DNA from 4 places in the Aureimonas sp. OT7 genome. Region 1 is predicted to be linked to each of the others. Evidence: predicted binding sites of a transcription regulator. Region 1 holds the regulator's gene; each other region holds the start of a gene.
The links. Region 1 encodes PhoB, which activates phosphate uptake and scavenging genes when phosphate is short. Its sites were predicted from a motif close to TGTCATNNANCTGTCAT; they were not measured.
Positions count from the first base shown of each region.

Region 2: the regulator PhoB is predicted to act here: its motif matches at 2,693-2,709, upstream of IGS74_RS10085 (long-chain fatty acid transporter).
Region 3: the regulator PhoB is predicted to act here: its motif matches at 1,236-1,252, upstream of IGS74_RS14055 (UDP-2,3-diacylglucosamine diphosphatase).
Region 4: the regulator PhoB is predicted to act here: its motif matches at 2,673-2,689, upstream of phnF (phosphonate metabolism transcriptional regulator PhnF).

Region 1 is NZ_CP062167.1:3,573,251-3,577,261, reverse strand. It holds gene pstB (phosphate ABC transporter ATP-binding protein PstB) at 1-225, shown strand, start outside; gene phoU (phosphate signaling complex protein PhoU) at 243-968, shown strand; gene phoB (phosphate regulon transcriptional regulator PhoB) at 979-1,695, shown strand; gene IGS74_RS17085 (HNH endonuclease) at 1,739-2,014, opposite strand; gene IGS74_RS17080 (aldo/keto reductase) at 2,020-2,862, opposite strand; gene IGS74_RS17075 (acyl-CoA dehydrogenase) at 2,958-4,011, opposite strand, start outside.
Region 2 is NZ_CP062167.1:2,096,022-2,100,032, reverse strand. It holds gene xth (exodeoxyribonuclease III) at 1-240, shown strand, start outside; gene IGS74_RS10090 (tetratricopeptide repeat protein) at 247-1,068, opposite strand; gene IGS74_RS10085 (long-chain fatty acid transporter) at 1,362-2,648, opposite strand; gene IGS74_RS10080 (valine--tRNA ligase) at 2,894-4,011, opposite strand, start outside.
Region 3 is NZ_CP062167.1:2,952,249-2,956,259, reverse strand. It holds gene IGS74_RS14060 (NADP-dependent malic enzyme) at 1-1,067, opposite strand, end outside; gene IGS74_RS14055 (UDP-2,3-diacylglucosamine diphosphatase) at 1,303-2,139, shown strand; gene IGS74_RS14050 (glycosyltransferase family 4 protein) at 2,259-3,455, shown strand; gene IGS74_RS14045 (GMC family oxidoreductase) at 3,760-4,011, opposite strand, start outside.
Region 4 is NZ_CP062167.1:2,412,213-2,416,223, reverse strand. It holds gene IGS74_RS11570 (alpha/beta fold hydrolase) at 1-84, opposite strand, end outside; gene IGS74_RS11565 (TspO/MBR family protein) at 159-614, shown strand; gene IGS74_RS11560 (amidohydrolase family protein) at 619-1,911, opposite strand; gene phnF (phosphonate metabolism transcriptional regulator PhnF) at 1,940-2,659, opposite strand; gene phnG (phosphonate C-P lyase system protein PhnG) at 2,760-3,218, shown strand; gene phnH (phosphonate C-P lyase system protein PhnH) at 3,215-3,814, shown strand; gene IGS74_RS11540 (carbon-phosphorus lyase complex subunit PhnI) at 3,814-4,011, shown strand, end outside.

The DNA.
Region 1 (4,011 bases):
CTCGATCCGATCGCCACCGCGACCGTGGAAGAGCTGATCGACGAATTGAAGCAGAACTTCACGATCGTCATCGTGACGCACTCCATGCAACAGGCGGCGCGCGTATCGCAAAGCACGGCCATGTTCCACCTCGGGCGGATCGTGGAAGTCGGACCGACGGAGAAGATGTTCTCAAACCCGGACGACAAGCGTACGCAGGATTACATCACCGGACGCTTCGGCTGACCGGGGGAGGGGAAACCATGGAAGACCATATCGTACGCTCTTACGACGAAGAGCTGAAATACATCATGCGCCGCATCTCCGAGATGGGCGGTCAGGCCGAGCGCATGGTGGAGCAATCGGTACGCGCCCTGACCCGGAGCGATTTCTCGCTTGCCCAGTCGGTGGTGGCGGACGACGTTCTTCTGGACGCCGCCCAGCGGGAGCTGGAGGAGCGCGCCATCCTGACGATCGCCAAGCGCCAGCCGATGGCGCAGGACCTGCGCGAGATCGTCGGCTCGATCCGCATCGCCTCCGACCTGGAGCGCATCGGCGACCTCGGCAAGAACATCGCCAAGCGCGTCATGGCGGTCCACGAATTCGGGCAGCCGGTCCAGTTGACGCGCGGCATCGAGCATATGGCCGAGCTTGCCCTGGACCAGTTGAAGGACGTGCTGGATTCCTATGCGACGCGCGATACCGACCGTGCAGAGGCGGTGCGTGCCCGCGACGAGGATATCGACGCCATGTACACGTCGATCTTCCGCGAGCTTCTGACCTACATGATGGAAGATCCGCGCAACATCTCGGCCTGCACGCATCTTCTGTTCAGTGCCAAGAACATCGAGCGCATCGGCGACCATGCGACCAACATCGCCGAGACGATCTACTACATCAAGACGGGCCAGCAGATCGAGGACGAACGGCCGAAGGGCGACCGCACCACCTCCATGGTGCTGCCGGTGAACGCCGATACGGAAAAGTGAGGACACCGGGATGAACGCCAGGGTTACCGTTGTCGAGGACGAGGAGGCCCTCAGCGTCCTCCTGCGCTATAATCTCGAGGCCGAGGGCTTCACCGTCGACACGATCATGCGCGGCGACGAAGCCGACCTGCGTCTCAAGGAGGAGGTGCCGGACCTCCTGATCCTCGACTGGATGCTGCCGGGCCTTTCCGGCGTCGAACTGTGCCGCCGCCTGCGTCTGCGGCCGGAAACCGAGCGCATGCCGATCATCCTTCTTACCGCGCGCGGCGAAGAGAGCGAGCGTGTGCGCGGGCTGTCCGTCGGCGCCGACGATTACGTGGTCAAGCCCTTCTCCACGCCGGAGCTGATGGCCCGCGTGAAAGGGCTCCTGCGGCGCGCAAAGCCCGAGCGTATCTCGTCGCAATTGACGGCAGGCGACATCGACCTCGACCGCGAGACGCACCGCGTGCGCCGCGGCGGCCGTGAGGTGAAGCTGGGGCCGACGGAGTTCAAGCTGCTGGAGTTCCTGCTGCAGGCCCCCGGCCGGGTCTTCTCGCGGGAGCAGTTGCTGGACGGCGTCTGGGGACGGGACATCTACGTCGACGAGCGCACCGTGGACGTGCATGTCGGCCGCCTGCGCAAGGCGATCAACCGTGGCCGCCAGCGCGACCCTATCCGCACCGTCCGCGGTGCCGGCTACGCCCTGGACGAAACCTTCGCGGCCGCCCGGCAGACTGCCGCGCGCTAGGGGCAAGGCCGTCGATCGCATCGACAGGTGCTATCTCCTATCCTTAAACTTTCCGGCGCGTCGGGGCATGGAAGTCGGGCGGGCGGCGGGCGATCCATTTCAGGAAGCCGGCAAGCTCCGGCCGCTCGCGCAGGCTCTGCCCCTCCGCCTCCATCCGGGCCAGTTCCGTGTTGGTGAAATGCGTGTGCATGGTGCGGTGGCAGATCGGATGGACCGGCACGATCTGCCGGCCGCCGCGACTTTTCGGGATGGGGTGATGCCATTCCACGCGGCTGCCCAGCGGGCGGCCGCACAGCCAGCATGCAGCCTCGTCCGCCATGGCGTTCAGAACTCTTCGTAGCGGGCGGGATCCTGGTCGGCGAGCCTGCCATCCGGCCGCGCCAGCGATGCGATCGTGTCCATGTCGGATCGCGACAACTCGAAATCGAAGACGGACCGGTTCTCGACCTGGCGCTCGTCCGATGTCGCCTTGGGCAGCGGAACGGCTCCCTGCTGCACCTGCCAGCGCAGGATGATCTGCGGAATGGACCTGCCGTGCCGCCGCGCGATCTCGCCGATTGTCTCGTTTCGGATGATGTCGTTGGCGCGTCCGAGCGGGCTCCACGCTTGCGTGACGATGCCTTTGGAACGATCGAAGGCGAGTTGCTCGGCCTGCGGAAAATACGGATGGAGTTCCACCTGGTTGATGGCGGGCACCACCCCGGTCTCCGCGACGATGCGCTCGATATGCTCAGGCAGGAAGTTGCAGACGCCGATGGTGCGGACAAGGCCCGCCTTCTGCGCATCCACGAGGGCCTGCCAGGCCTCTACGTAAAGGCCCGTCTTCGGGTTGGGCCAATGGATGAGGTAGATGTCCAGATGGTCGAGGCCGGTGCGGAACAAGGATTCCTCGACCGTCGCCCGTGCCTCCGCATAGCGATGCCTGCGGCCCGGCAGCTTGGAGGTGACTCGGATCGTGTCGCGCGCCAGGCCGGACGCCTTCACGGCCGCGCCGACGGCGCCCTCGTTCTCGTAATTGAAGGCCGAATCCAGCAGGCCGTAGCCATTGCGCATGGCCCGCACTATCGTATCGACGCCGGCGCGCCCGTTCAGCTTGTAGGTGCCGAATCCGAGAGCCGGAAGCTGCGTGCCATCATTCAGCTCGAGATCGGGGATGGGTTTGTCCATGGATCGCGTCCTTTCGCTCTATTCCGTGCAGATAGGGCACAGTGGCGGCGACCGGGCAAAAAAATCCGCCGCCCGGCCGGCCGAGGCGATGGCGATCAGGCGAAGGCCTGCAAACCCGTCTGGGCGCGGCCCAGGATAAGGGCATGCACGTCGTGCGTCCCCTCATAGGTGTTGACCGTCTCGAGGTTCTGGAGGTGCCGCATCACGTGATACTCGCCCATGATGCCGTTGCCGCCATGCATGTCGCGAGCCATCCGCGCGATGTCCAGCGCCTTGCCGCAATTGTTGCGCTTGACGAGGCTGATCGCTTCCGGCGCCAGCGCATCCTCGTCGAACAGGCGGCCGACGCGCAACGAAGCCTGGAGGCCCAGCGCGATCTCGGTCTGCATGTCGGCCAGCTTCTTCTGGACAAGCTGCGTGGCCGCGAGCGGGCGATCGAACTGGATGCGTTCCAGCGTGTAGTTGCGGGCACGATGCCAGCAGTCTTCGGCGGCCCCCAGCACACCCCAGGAGATGCCGTAGCGAGCCCGGTTGAGGCAGCCGAATGGCCCTTTCAGCCCGCTGACATGCGGCAGGAGCGCGGTCTCGGGCACGACGACCCCGTCCATGACGATCTCGCCGGTAACGGAGGCACGCAGCGACAGCTTGCCGTTGATCTTGGGCGCGGAAAGCCCCGCCATGCCCTTTTCCAGCACGAAACCGCGTATGGCGCCGTCATGGGCATCGGACTTCGCCCACACCACGAAGACGTCGGCGATGGGCGAATTCGAGATCCACATCTTGGTGCCGCTGATGCGATACCCATCGGCGACCTTCTCGGCACGCGTCTTCATGCCGTTCGGATCAGAGCCGGCATCGGGCTCCGTCAGGCCGAAGCAACCGATCCATTCTCCGGATGCCAGCCGGGGCAGGTATGTCCGGCGCTGCTCTTCCGTGCCGTAGGCGTAGATCGGATACATGACCAGCGATGACTGCACGCTCATCATTGAGCGATAGCCGGAATCGACCCGCTCCACCTCGCGCGCGACGAGGCCGTAGGCGACGTAGGATGCACCGGCGCAGCCGTAATCCTCGGGCAGGGTAACGCCGAGCAGGCCGAGCGACCCCATCTCGCGAAAGATCTCCGGCTCGACCGTCTCGCGCTCATAG
Region 2 (4,011 bases), 1.5 Mb from region 1:
CGCCGCCTCGTCAACCTTGGCATGACGGACGCCGTCCGCGCCACGACCGACCGGAAGGAGGTTTTCACCTTCTGGGATTATCAGGCCGGCGCCTGGCAGAAGAACAACGGGATCCGGATCGACCATTTGCTTCTGTCGCCGGAAGCGGCATCGCGGCTGCGCTCGGTGGGAATCGACGCGTATGTCCGCGGATGGGAGAAACCCTCCGACCACGTTCCCGTGGTGGCGCAGTTTCACTGAGAAGCATCAGGGAAGGTCGATCAGGGGGCCTTCGGACTGCGAGTAGGCCAGCGCGGTGCGCCTTTCGTCTTCGCTGCTAAGCGAGAAGGCCTCTTCCTGCAAGGGCTGGATCCAGCTTCGCTCGTCCGGCGCGGCGTCGCGCAGCGCGCGCGTCAGCATCGCAAGGCCGCGTACCGGCTCGGGCCGGATGGCAATGGCCTTGCCGTCGAAGATGAGATAGCCAAGCAGCGCCTCGGCCCTTGGAAAGCCCTTGTGCGACGCCAGCTTGAGCCATCGTGCCGCCTGGCGCGCATTGGCCTTGCCGCCCTCGCCCGCCAGCAGCATCCGCCCCAGCTCGAACTGCGCGCGCGCATCGCCGAAATAGGAAGCGGCATGGCTGTACAAGGCGCGGGCCTGCGCCGCATCCTCATGGACCGGCGTACCGGGGATGCCCTTGCGGAAATATTCAGCCAGCGCGATCACCGCGCTGGACACGTAAGCGGCGTCGGTGGACCCGGACATTTCATCGTCCTGGTCGCGGACGATCCGCTCGAACATCTGGAACGCCTGATAATCGTCCTCGGGTACGCCGTCGCCGTCGGCATACATCTGTCCAAGTTTCCAGCGCGCGCCGGGGTGCCCCTGATCGGCCGCGAAGCGAAGAGCCTCCAGGGCCTCAACCTTCTCGCCGCGCTTGTAGGCGTTGAAGCCGAGCGCAAAGACCTCTCCCGGCGACATGCCGATGATCGCGTCGAACGGAGCGTCCAGGGCGTTGGCCGGAATCGGGGCGGCGGCGCTGGCGGTCAGCACCATCAAGCAACCCACTACCCGTCCCAGGACATGCTTCACCGCGATGCTCCACCCGTTCCATCAATGCCGGCAGCAGGTTCCATGACTGGACGCTTCGATCTGCCGTATCGGCATTTGAAGTGATGCCCGTTTATGGCAGCAGCGCGGCATTGCCAGTGTCTGCATCTATAGCCGATGCTGTTTTGCAATGGTGTTGCTTGCGGACAACAAGGTGCCCACCGGCCGAGAAATGGAAAACGGATCGTTACGCCTGCAGCCGCACGGACAAAACATAAGGGATGCGCCAAGGTAATTGGCACACCCCGTTATCTGACAACGAGTTATGGCCGTTTTCAGAAATTCAGCTTGAATGACGCAGTCGCGGCGTAGACCCAGTCGTCACCCACTTCGGCGTTGAAGATCGCGCCCCGGTCGACGGACTGCGAACCATCCGTCCAGTAACCGACCAAGCCGCCCACGCGGATTTCGCCGAAGTTCTGCTTGAAGGAGACGCCGCCGGAAACCGTATACAGGTCCGTATAGGTGGTTTCAGCGCCGGTCGACACGCCGCTGTCGTAGCCAAGCATGACGACAGCCGAAATCTCCTCGTTGAAGGCGCGGCCAAGGCCGATCTGGAACGAATATCCGTCATCCCAGTAGTAAGGGCTGTTGTTTTCGCGCACGCCCAGCGCCGAGCGGTACGTCACAAGGACGTCCCGGTTGGTGCTCCAGTCCGTCCAGCGGAAATTGGCGAGAAGAAGCGTATCCTCGGCGATACCCGTCTGGAAGTTGACGTAGAGGCTTTGCGGGCTGACGACATCGTTAAGAAAGGCAACGCCGGCCGGCAACGTCGGCAAGACCGATTCCGGCACGATGCCGAGGGTCGCGCCCGATGCGCTGATGATGCGCCCCGGGCCGGTCACGGTGGCCACGCCCGTTCCGTCCGGGCTCGAATGCGTGACTTCCGAACGGTAGAGGATCTGCGCACGAAGGGCGATTTCCGGCTTTTCGTAAGCCACGCCGATGCGATAGCCGGGCTCGTAATCACCGCGCGCATCGACGGAAAGCGAAACGGGAATCACCAGCGCCGCGGTTGCCGGTAGCGCCGGGTTGACGGCTGCGGCAGGCACGGCTGCGCTTCCGAAGCTGGTGCCCGCGAAATTGAAGTCCTCGAAGAAGACACCGCCAAGAAGGCTGAACCGGCCGATATCGGCATCGTAGCTCGCACGGCAGGTGACGCCCCACTCGTTCGAATCGAACTCAAGGCTCTGGACGCGCGATCCCGTCGCCGGGTCTACCGGCTGGGCCCCGCCCGGAAGGCTGGAGTAGTTCGCCTCGGCTGCGAAACTTTCGATGTAGGTGCCGGCGCAGGCGAATGGCCCGTTGCCGAACTTGATCGCGGGGCTCGGCAACCGGTAGGTGCCGGTATACTGACCATAATCGCCGGAAACACCTTCGATCGACGAGAAGCCGCGTTCCGGGCTGACATAGGTCATGCCGAAGCGCGCGGAAAACATCCCCGGCTCGTACAAGATATCCGTATCGGCGATACCCCGCTGGAAGCCGGCCGCCGAAGCGGCGCCCGATCCAGCTGCCACAAACGTCGCTGCCGATGCCAGAAGCCCGCCCAGTCTACCCATGTCGCATTCCCCCCCTGGGTGCCGCCAGCCCGGCACTCTTTCATGCGACGGTATGATGTCACGCAGAATTTGCAACACGCCTCTACGGGCTCGAATACCAGACGGCAGCTAACCCGCCGTATGAGCGGTTATGTTTTTCACGCTGATTCTAAAATAAAAAACAGGCGGACCGCTATCGCCGTCCGCCTGCAGCTTTCTTCCGTAAACGGAAGAGTTAGAAGTCCATGTTGCGCTGAAACAACAGTTTAGCCGATGCTCTGCGTCGCCTGCGCAAGCGCGTCGCGCTCCTGCTCGTAGGCCGACCGTTTTTCACGCTCCTGCTCGACCACCTCTTCCGGCGCGTTGGCCACGAAGCGCTCGTTCTGCAGTTTCTTGTCTATGCGCGAAATTTCATCCTCCAGCCTGGCGATGGCCTTGGCCAGTCGGGCCTTCTCTGCGGCAATGTCGATAATGCCTTCCAGAGGAAGCGCATAGGCGACGCCGGCGCTGACGATCTGGGCGGCATTGTCGGGAGCCTGGGCGCCGTTCTCGATATCGGACAGGCGCGCCAGACGGCGCAACGACGCTTCGTGGCGTACGAGCTTTTCGCAAGTTGCCTCGTCGGCACCAAGGGCCAGCAGCCGGACTTCGGCGGCGGGCGGCACATTCATCTGGGCCCGCACGGACCGGATTTCGGTGACGAGGTCGATCAGCCAGTTGATGTCGGCGGCGGATGCCTCGTCTGTAAACTCGTCCCTCGGCCATTCCGAAAGGCACAGCAGCGCCGGCCGGCCCCCGTCTTTCGGCGCGGTGACCGACCAGAGTTCCTCCGTCAGGAAGGGCATGAACGGATGGAGCAGCGCATAGATCCTGTCCAGCACATACCCCGTGACCAGGCGCGTTTCCTGCTGCGCCTGCGGGTCATTGGCCATGAACACTGGCTTGGCGAGTTCCAGATACCAGTCGCAGTAGGTATTCCAGACAAACCGGTACAGCGCCCCGGACGCATCGTTGAACCGGTAGGCGGCAAGGGCCTCGTCGACGCTCGACACCGTGCGCGCAAGTTCCGTCAGGATCCACCGGTTCAGCGGAAGCTGGACATCCCGCGCGGACAGGGCCTTCCCGTGCACGGCACCGTTCATTTCAGCAAAGCGCGTGGCGTTCCAGAGCTTGGTGCCGAAATTGCGGTAACCCGCGATGCGCTGCGGATCCAACTTCACGTCACGCCCCTGGGCTGCCATGATGGCCAGCGTGAAGCGCAGCGCGTCGGCCCCGTACTCGTCGATCAGCTCAAGCGGATCGATGACGTTGCCCTTCGACTTCGACATCTTGGCGCCGGTCTTGTCGCGCACCAGCGCGTGGACGTAGACGGTGTCGAAGGGCT
Region 3 (4,011 bases), 620 kb from region 1:
GCGATCTTCATCTCTTCGTTGATCGAGGTGGCACCGCAATCCAGCGCGCCACGGAAGATGAAGGGAAAGCAGATGACGTTGTTGACCTGGTTGGGAAAGTCCGACCGCCCGGTGCAGATCATGGCATCCGGGCGCACGGCCCGCGCCAGGTCGGGCATCACCTCCGGGGTGGGGTTGGCCAGGGCCATCACCAGAGGCCGCTCGGCCATCTTCTCGAGCAGCTCCGGTTTCAGGATGCCGCCGGCCGACAGGCCGAGAAAGATGTCCGCGCCGCCGATCACGTCGGCCAGCGTGCGGGCCTCGGTATCGCGGGCATAGACCTCCATCCAGCGGTCCATGCGCTTTTCGCGGCCCTTGTAGACGACGCCTTCGATATCGGTGCAGGTGATGTTTTCCCTGCGCGCGCCGAGCGATACGAGAAGGTTCAGGCAGGCGAGGGCGGCCGCGCCCGCGCCCGAGGTGACGATCTTCACGTCCTCGATGGCCTTGCCGGCCAGCAGAAGCGCGTTGCGCACGGCGGCCGCGACGATGATGGCGGTTCCATGCTGGTCGTCATGGAAGACGGGAATACCCATGCGGGCCCGTAGCCGCTCTTCCACCTCGAAGCATTCGGGGGCCTTGATGTCCTCCAGGTTGATGCCGCCGAAGGTTGGCTCCAGCGCGGCCACGACATCGACCAGGCGGTCGATTTCCCTTGCGTCCACCTCGATGTCGAAAACGTCGATATTGGCGAATTTCTTGAAGAGGACCGCCTTGCCCTCCATCACCGGCTTGGACGCCAGCGGCCCGATATCGCCGAGGCCCAGAACGGCGGTTCCGTTGGACACGACGGCCACGAGGTTGGCTCTGCCCGTGTAGTCGGCCGCGAGCGACGCGTCCTTTTCGATCTCCAGGCATGGCGCGGCGACGCCGGGCGAGTAGGCCAGCGCCAGATCGCGCTGGTTGCCAAGCGTCTTGGTGGCGCGGATCTCCAGCTTACCGGGCTGCGGATACCGATGGTAGAACAAGGCCTGTGCGTCGAGATCCCGGTTCGGCTGGTTCGGCTGGATGTCTTCTGTTCCGGGCATCGGTTCCTCGCTTTTGCATGGGCAGCCCCGCCAGGAGGCGGAAAGTCTCGTCTAGAACATCGGCGCACGCCGCGCAAAGGTCTGAGCATTTCCTACACGCATTTGTTGTGCCCCGATCGTTCGAAACAGTTTGGCATCGATCCCCGGAATACCGGAGGCTTCCCGCATTATCATATGGATGTCATGGGAATCGGGCATTGGCTGCACAGCAGTCGAAACAGGAGCTCGAAGCCCCATGGACTCCATCTCGGACGTGCCTGGCGGCACCGTCGCCCCCGCTACCATCGCGCGGCAGTTCCGAACGCTGTTCATTTCCGACGTCCATCTCGGCTCGAAGGCCGCGCAGGCCGACCTGCTGGTAGACTTCATGCGCTTCCATACCGCGCCGACCATCTACCTGGTGGGCGATATCGTCGATGGATGGCGTCTGCGCCGCAGCTGGCACTGGCCGGCCTCGCACAACGATGTGGTGCAGAAGCTGTTGCGGCAGGCGCGCAAGGGCAGCCGCATCATCTACATACCGGGCAATCACGACGAGTTCCTGCGACCGTTTCCCGGCCAGCATTTCGGCGGAATCGAGGTGCGCGTCGACGACGTGTTCGAAGCGGCGGACGGGCGCCGATACCTGGTCATCCATGGCGACGAATTCGACGTCGTGGTGCGCAATGCGCGCCTGATCGCCTATCTCGGCGACTGGGCATATGACGCGGCAATCGCCGTCAACCACGTCTTCAACCGCATGCGGCGCTGGGCCGGCTTCCCTTACTGGTCGTTATCGTCCTGGGCCAAGCTGAAGGTCAAGAACGCCGTCAACTTCATCGGCGCCTTCGAGGATGCGCTGGCCGGCGAGGCGCTGCGGCGTGGATGCCAGGGCGTGATCTGCGGCCACATCCATCATGCGGCCATCGCGGAGCGTGCCGGCATCGCCTACATCAATACCGGCGATTGGGTTGAAAGCTGCACGGCCATCGGAGAGCGGTTCGACGGCACTTTCGAGATGATCCGCTGGACCGGCCATGGCCTTCAGGGTGTTGCCGGGCACGAGCACGAAGCCGAGCCCGTCGCGGCCTGAGAGGCGCCTACCACCAATTGACGAAGCAAGCATTCCGAAGGCGCGCGGGCTTGCGTGCGGAAAGACGCTATACCTTGCTGTAACGCCAAGTCTTTGGTCTTTCAGCCGGGTGCTCTGGAATGCAGGTCGCGTATCTCATCAATCAATATCCCAAGACGAGCCACAGCTTCATCCGTCGCGAGATCCTGGCACTGGAAGCCGCTGGCCAGACGGTGGTGCGAACCGCGATGCGTGGATGGGACGCCGACCTTGTCGATCCGGACGACAGGGCGGAGCAGCAACGGACCTATTACCTGTTGAAGGACGGGGCGCGCCCGCTGGCCGCCGCGATGATGCGGCTGGCCGTCAAGCGGCCGAAAAAGTTTGGACAGGCGATCAGTTTGACGGTGGCCATGATGCGGCGCAGCGACCGGGCCGCCGCACTCCATGCCATCACCCTGGCCGAGGCGTGCCTGCTCGTCGAGTATCTTGAAAAGTCCGGGGTAACGCATATCCATGCCCATTTCGGGACCAACTCGGCGGAAGTCGCCATGCTGGCATCCTGCCTGTCGGATATTCCGTACAGCTTCACCGTCCACGGGCCGGACGAGTTCGATGCGCCGCGCTTCATGAAACTCGGGGAAAAGGTGGCGCGCGCCCGCTTCGTCGCGGCGATCAGCCATTTCTGCGCCAGCCAGATATTCCGCTGGGCCGCCTTCGAGGACTGGGGCAAGGTACGGATCGTTCGCTGCGGACTCGACCCGGACTATTTCCTCGACAATCCACCGCCGCCCTCCCATCCGAGGCGCCTGGTCTGCGTCGGGCGGCTCGGCGGGCAGAAGGGCCACTGGATCCTGGTGCAGGCGGCCGGCCTCCTGCACCGCCAGGGCGTCGATTTCGAGCTGGTTCTCGTCGGCGACGGCGAGTTGCGAAGCGAGATCGACGGTCTGATCCGGTCGGAGGGGCTGGAGAGCGTGGTGCGCATAACCGGCTGGGCCAGCGGCGAGGAGGTGCGCGCGCAGCTTCTGGCGGCGCGCGCTATGATCCTGACGAGCTTTGCCGAGGGCCTCCCGGTGGTCATCATGGAATCCTATGCGCTCGGGCGGCCCGTGCTGGCCACCGAAATCGCGGCCATCCCCGAACTCGTCAAGGAAGGGGAAACGGGCTGGCTCTTCGGCGCCGGCTCCGTGGAAGAGGCCGCCGATGCGATGCGCCGCTGCCTCGAAACGCCGGATGTCGCGTGCGAGGACATGGGCCGGCGCGGACAGGCGCTGGTCCGCCAGCGCCATGACCTGTCGCGCGAGGCCGGTTACCTCGCCGAGCTGTTCAGGGCGTAGAGCGTTTCCCGTACATATGGAATCACTCTGCCGGAGGCGCTTCGGGCCGCAATCGAGGTGGGTGTCGAAGGCCATACTGGTGTATGGCCAGGATGCACGCCGAAGACGGCGGCTCCAATGGCCCCGGCCCTTCGGGTTTCCCGGGGGCGGACGTCCGCGGCGTCAGCCGGACTTGCCCGTACCGCCGGTACGGCCTGCGCCGCCTTCCTGGCGGGCCATCCGGCCTTCGCAGAAACAGAGTGGTTCCATATGGGTGGGAACGCTCTAAAGGACAGGACCCGAAAGGCTCCGGCAGCGTCGTGGCTTACGCCGCAACGCTGCCGCGCATGTTCACCTTGCGAAATGGCGTAACCTTGCCTTCGCTTTCCGCCGACAGGCGGCCGGCGAGGCGTACGGCCAGGGCCATGGCGGTCAAGGTGGGGTTGGCCTGGCCCGAGGTCGGCAGTACCGCCGTGCTGGTGACGAACAGGTTTGGCAGGTCGAAGCTGCGCAGATTGCCGTCGACGACACCTTCGCGGGCGTTGGCGCCCATGCGGATCATGCCGATCTGATGCGT
Region 4 (4,011 bases), 1.2 Mb from region 1:
GATCTCGTTCCACGCATTGCGACTCGAGCCGAAGGCGTGAAGCAGGACGAGAAGCGGCCTGTCGGCGATCTTGCAATTCGTCACGGGAGCGCCTCTTTCTTCCTGGTCCCGAACAAACGACACAGCGATATTCCGGGTTGCACAGAGTTAGGTGGCCGATGACTCCCAGATACGTTTCCCTTTGTATCTTCCTGCTGATCGCCGTGGGCGGCGGGCTCCTGATCGGCGCGAACAACGTTCCCGGCGCGTGGTATGAGGGCCTTCAGAAGCCGTGGTTCAACCCACCCAACTGGATTTTCGCACCGGTCTGGACATTGCTCTATGTCCTCATCGGCATCGCCGGATGGCTCGTCTGGCGCAAGCGGGATCGACCGGCGCTGACGCTATGGTTCCTGCAGATGGGCCTGAACTTCGTATGGACACCGGTCTTCTTCGGCGCAAACCTTTTGGGGCCGGCTCTCGGGATTGCCCTTGGCATGCTGGCCGCAGCCGGGGCCTTCACCGTCCGTGCGTGGACGGTGGAGCGCCGTGCCGCCTGGTGCTTCGTGCCGTATGTCGCGTGGGTGGCCTTTGCCAGCCTGCTTAATGGCGCCTTGTGGCAATTGAACGCTTGAACGCTCAGCCCAGCGGCGGTGCGTAGGCGGAGGGCGCCACTATGGCGGGTCGGCCCGGCAGGCTCAACTCGGCGCGGCGCGGCTCGGCCCGGCTGACCAGCCTGCCCCGCCGGTAAACGCGCAGTCGCGGGCTGCGAAGGCGCACCGCCTCTATGGCGTCCGCCGCATCCAGCATCACCAGATCGGCGTGGCACCCCTTCTCCAGCCCGTAGGATTCCAGCCCGAAGGCGGCTGCCCCGGCGCGTGTCACCGCATCGAAGCACCTCGTGACGGCGTCGCGGCTGGTCAGGTGCCCGGTATGGACCGCCATATGCGCGACATCCAGCATGTCGGCATTGCCCATCGAGTACCATGGGTCCATGCAGCTATCCTGTCCGAAAGCGACATTGACGCCCAGCGCCCACAACTCCGGCACGCGCATCATGCCCCGTCGCTTCGGATAGGTGTCGTGCCGGCCTTGCAGCACGATATTGGCTACCGGGTTCGGCACGCAATGGATTTGCGCCTCCGCGATCAAGGGAAGCAGTTTGGAGGCGTAGTAATTGTCCATCGAATGCATGGAGGTCAGGTGCGAACCGGCCACCCTGCCCTGGAGTCCGAGGCGCACGGTCTCGGCCGCCAGCGTCTCGATATGACGGGACATCGGGTCGTCCGTCTCGTCGCAATGCAGGTCCACCATCAGGCCCCGCTCCGCGGCGATCTCGCAGAGCCGCGTGACCGACCGGGCGCCGGCCTCCATGGTCCGCTCGAAATGCGGGATGCCGCCAACGACGTCCACGCCCATGTCCAGCGCACGCAACAGGTTTGCTTCCGCATTCGGATTGCGGAACAGGCCGTCCTGGGGAAAAGCCACGAGTTGCAGGTCCAGATAGTCGCGGACCGCATCCCTGACTTCGAGCAGCGCCTCCACACCGACCAGCCTGTCATCGCACACGTCGACATGGCTGCGGACCGCAAGCAGCCCCTGCGAAACCGCAAGATCGCAATAGCGCATGGCCCGCTCCACGACCGCGTCCCTGGTCAACAGCGGCTTCAACTCCCCCCATAGCTGGATGCCTTCCAGAAGCGTCCCGCTGCGGTTCAGGCGCGGAATGCCAAGCGACAACGTCGCGTCCATGTGGAAATGGATGTCCACGAAGGGCGGCGAGACCAGATGTCCTCCCGCATCGACCACCTCCCCCGCCTCGCCGTCCACGCCTGCTTCGACGGCCTCGATCCGACCATTGCGGACCGCGATGTCGATGCCGCGCCGTCCGTCCGGCAGGGTTGCGTTGCGGATGACGAGATCGAAGCTCATGGGGTTTCCTCGCGCTGCGGAAAAAAGCTTAGGATGGGCCGAAAACGAGTTCCATGCGGTCGGCCGGAAAACGGGTACGAACGATCTGGACCGGCTTGCCCTCCGGCGTCGAGTCGATCGAACGGGTAATCAGGAGTATTGCCTGCGATGCGCAGTGCAGCAATTCCCCGTCGTCCGGTCCGGCCGGCTCGGCGGTAACGCGTGTCTCCGAACGCACATAGTCGACCAGCCCTTCGCTCGACAGGGCCTGCGTGATGGAGCCGCTTTCGGCGTAAGCGTGCACGATGCCGGGATAGTCCTTGGCCGACAACCAGTTCGTCGCCAGGGAAAGCGGCACGCCATCCACCACCGACAGGCATTCCAGGCGATGCAGGACCGCCGATGGCGGCAAGCCGAGCACTGCGGCCAAAGACGCGTCCTGCACCCTTTCCGCGCGAATCAGCCGACCCCCGACCTTGCGTGACAACCGCCCCATATTCTCCGAGAAGCGCGTTCGCGTGCCGATCGGATAGGGGATTTTCGCCTCTTCCAGACGCACGACGCTGGTGCCCTTGCCGCGCTCGGTCCGAAGCCAGCCGGCCTGGCCGAGAGCGGCGATGCCCCGTCGTACGGTGTGGCGGTTGACGCCGTATTTTTCGGCCAGGGCAACCTCGCCCGGAAGCTTCCCGGCGAACTCCCCATTGCGGATCGCCTCTTCGATCCGGTCGGCGACCCAGCGCCAGCGCGCCAATCCATCCTGCCGCTCCAAACAAAACCTCCGGTGTCATCAAGCCGTCATCGGCCATGGCGTATTCAGAAGATACAGAGTGTCACTTGTATACACAAGTAGACATGTTTGGAGAATGGACATGCAGAGTGACGAGACAAGCCGGAGAAAGCGCGCGCTGGATGCGATCGCCCTTTGTCCGCCCGATCGGTTCGACCAGCTCTATGAGGCGCTGTCGGCCGACATGCCATGCGCGCAGACGCTGCGCGGGCCGGAGATCGGCTCGGTGATGCTGCGTGGGCGGATCGGTGGCGCCGGCGCCGCTTTCAACCTCGGCGAAGCCAGCGTCACCCGTGCTTCGGTGCGCCTGGCGGACGGAACGGTCGGGCATTCCATGCTGCTGGGCCGGCATGCGGAGCGCAGCACGAGGGCGGCGCATGTGGACGCCCTCTGGCAGACGCACGCCTATCGTGAGGCCGTCGAGGCCCGATTGATAGATCCCGCCATCGACGCGCGCCGGGCCCTTGTGCGCAACGAGCGGTCGGAGGCGGAGGCGACCCGGGTCGATTTCTTCACAATGGTTCGCGGAGACGACGAATGACGCCCCTTGCCGACACTATCCACGATGGCGGCTTTCGTAGTCCGGTTTATGACGCGCAATCGGTTTTCCGGCGCATCATGGATGCTTTCGCCCAGCCGGGGACCGGCGTTTGCCTGGATGGGATGGCCTATGGGCCGGGCCTTCCACCTGCCATGGCGGCGCTGCTGGCAACTCTGTGCGACCATGAAACGCCGGTCTTCTTCCACGCCGACATCCAGGCTGACGCCGCAGCATGGCTGGCCTTCCACACCGGGGCACCGCTTGCGTCGACTGCGGCCATGGCCAGCTTTGCCTGCTTTCCCTGCGGCCTGACCTTTTCGTTCGGCGACTTCGCCATCGGCACGGCGGACTATCCGGACCGTTCGTCCACCGTGCTCCTGGCCGTCGAGGCTTTCGACGAGGGCGCCACGCTGGACCTCGCGGGACCCGGCATCGAAACGAGCCGGCGTGTGCGCATCGCCGGGCTGCCGCCCGGCTTCGTTGCCGCAATGGCGGCCAATCGCAGCCTGTTTCCACTGGGCTTCGATCTCATCCTCGTCTGTGGGTCGCAAGCCATGGCCCTGCCCCGCACAACCCGTATCCGCGAGGTGGCCTGATGTACGTCGCCGTCAAGGGAGGCGAAGCCTCCATCCGCAACGCCCACCGGCTGATGGCTGCGCGTCGGCGCGGCGATGCCGGCATACCTGCCCTGACGTTGGAGCAGATCGCAGGCCAGTTGTCGCTCGCCGTCGACAGGGTCATGGCCGAAGGCTCGCTCTACGACCCCGAGTTGGCGGCGATGGCCGTGCGGCAA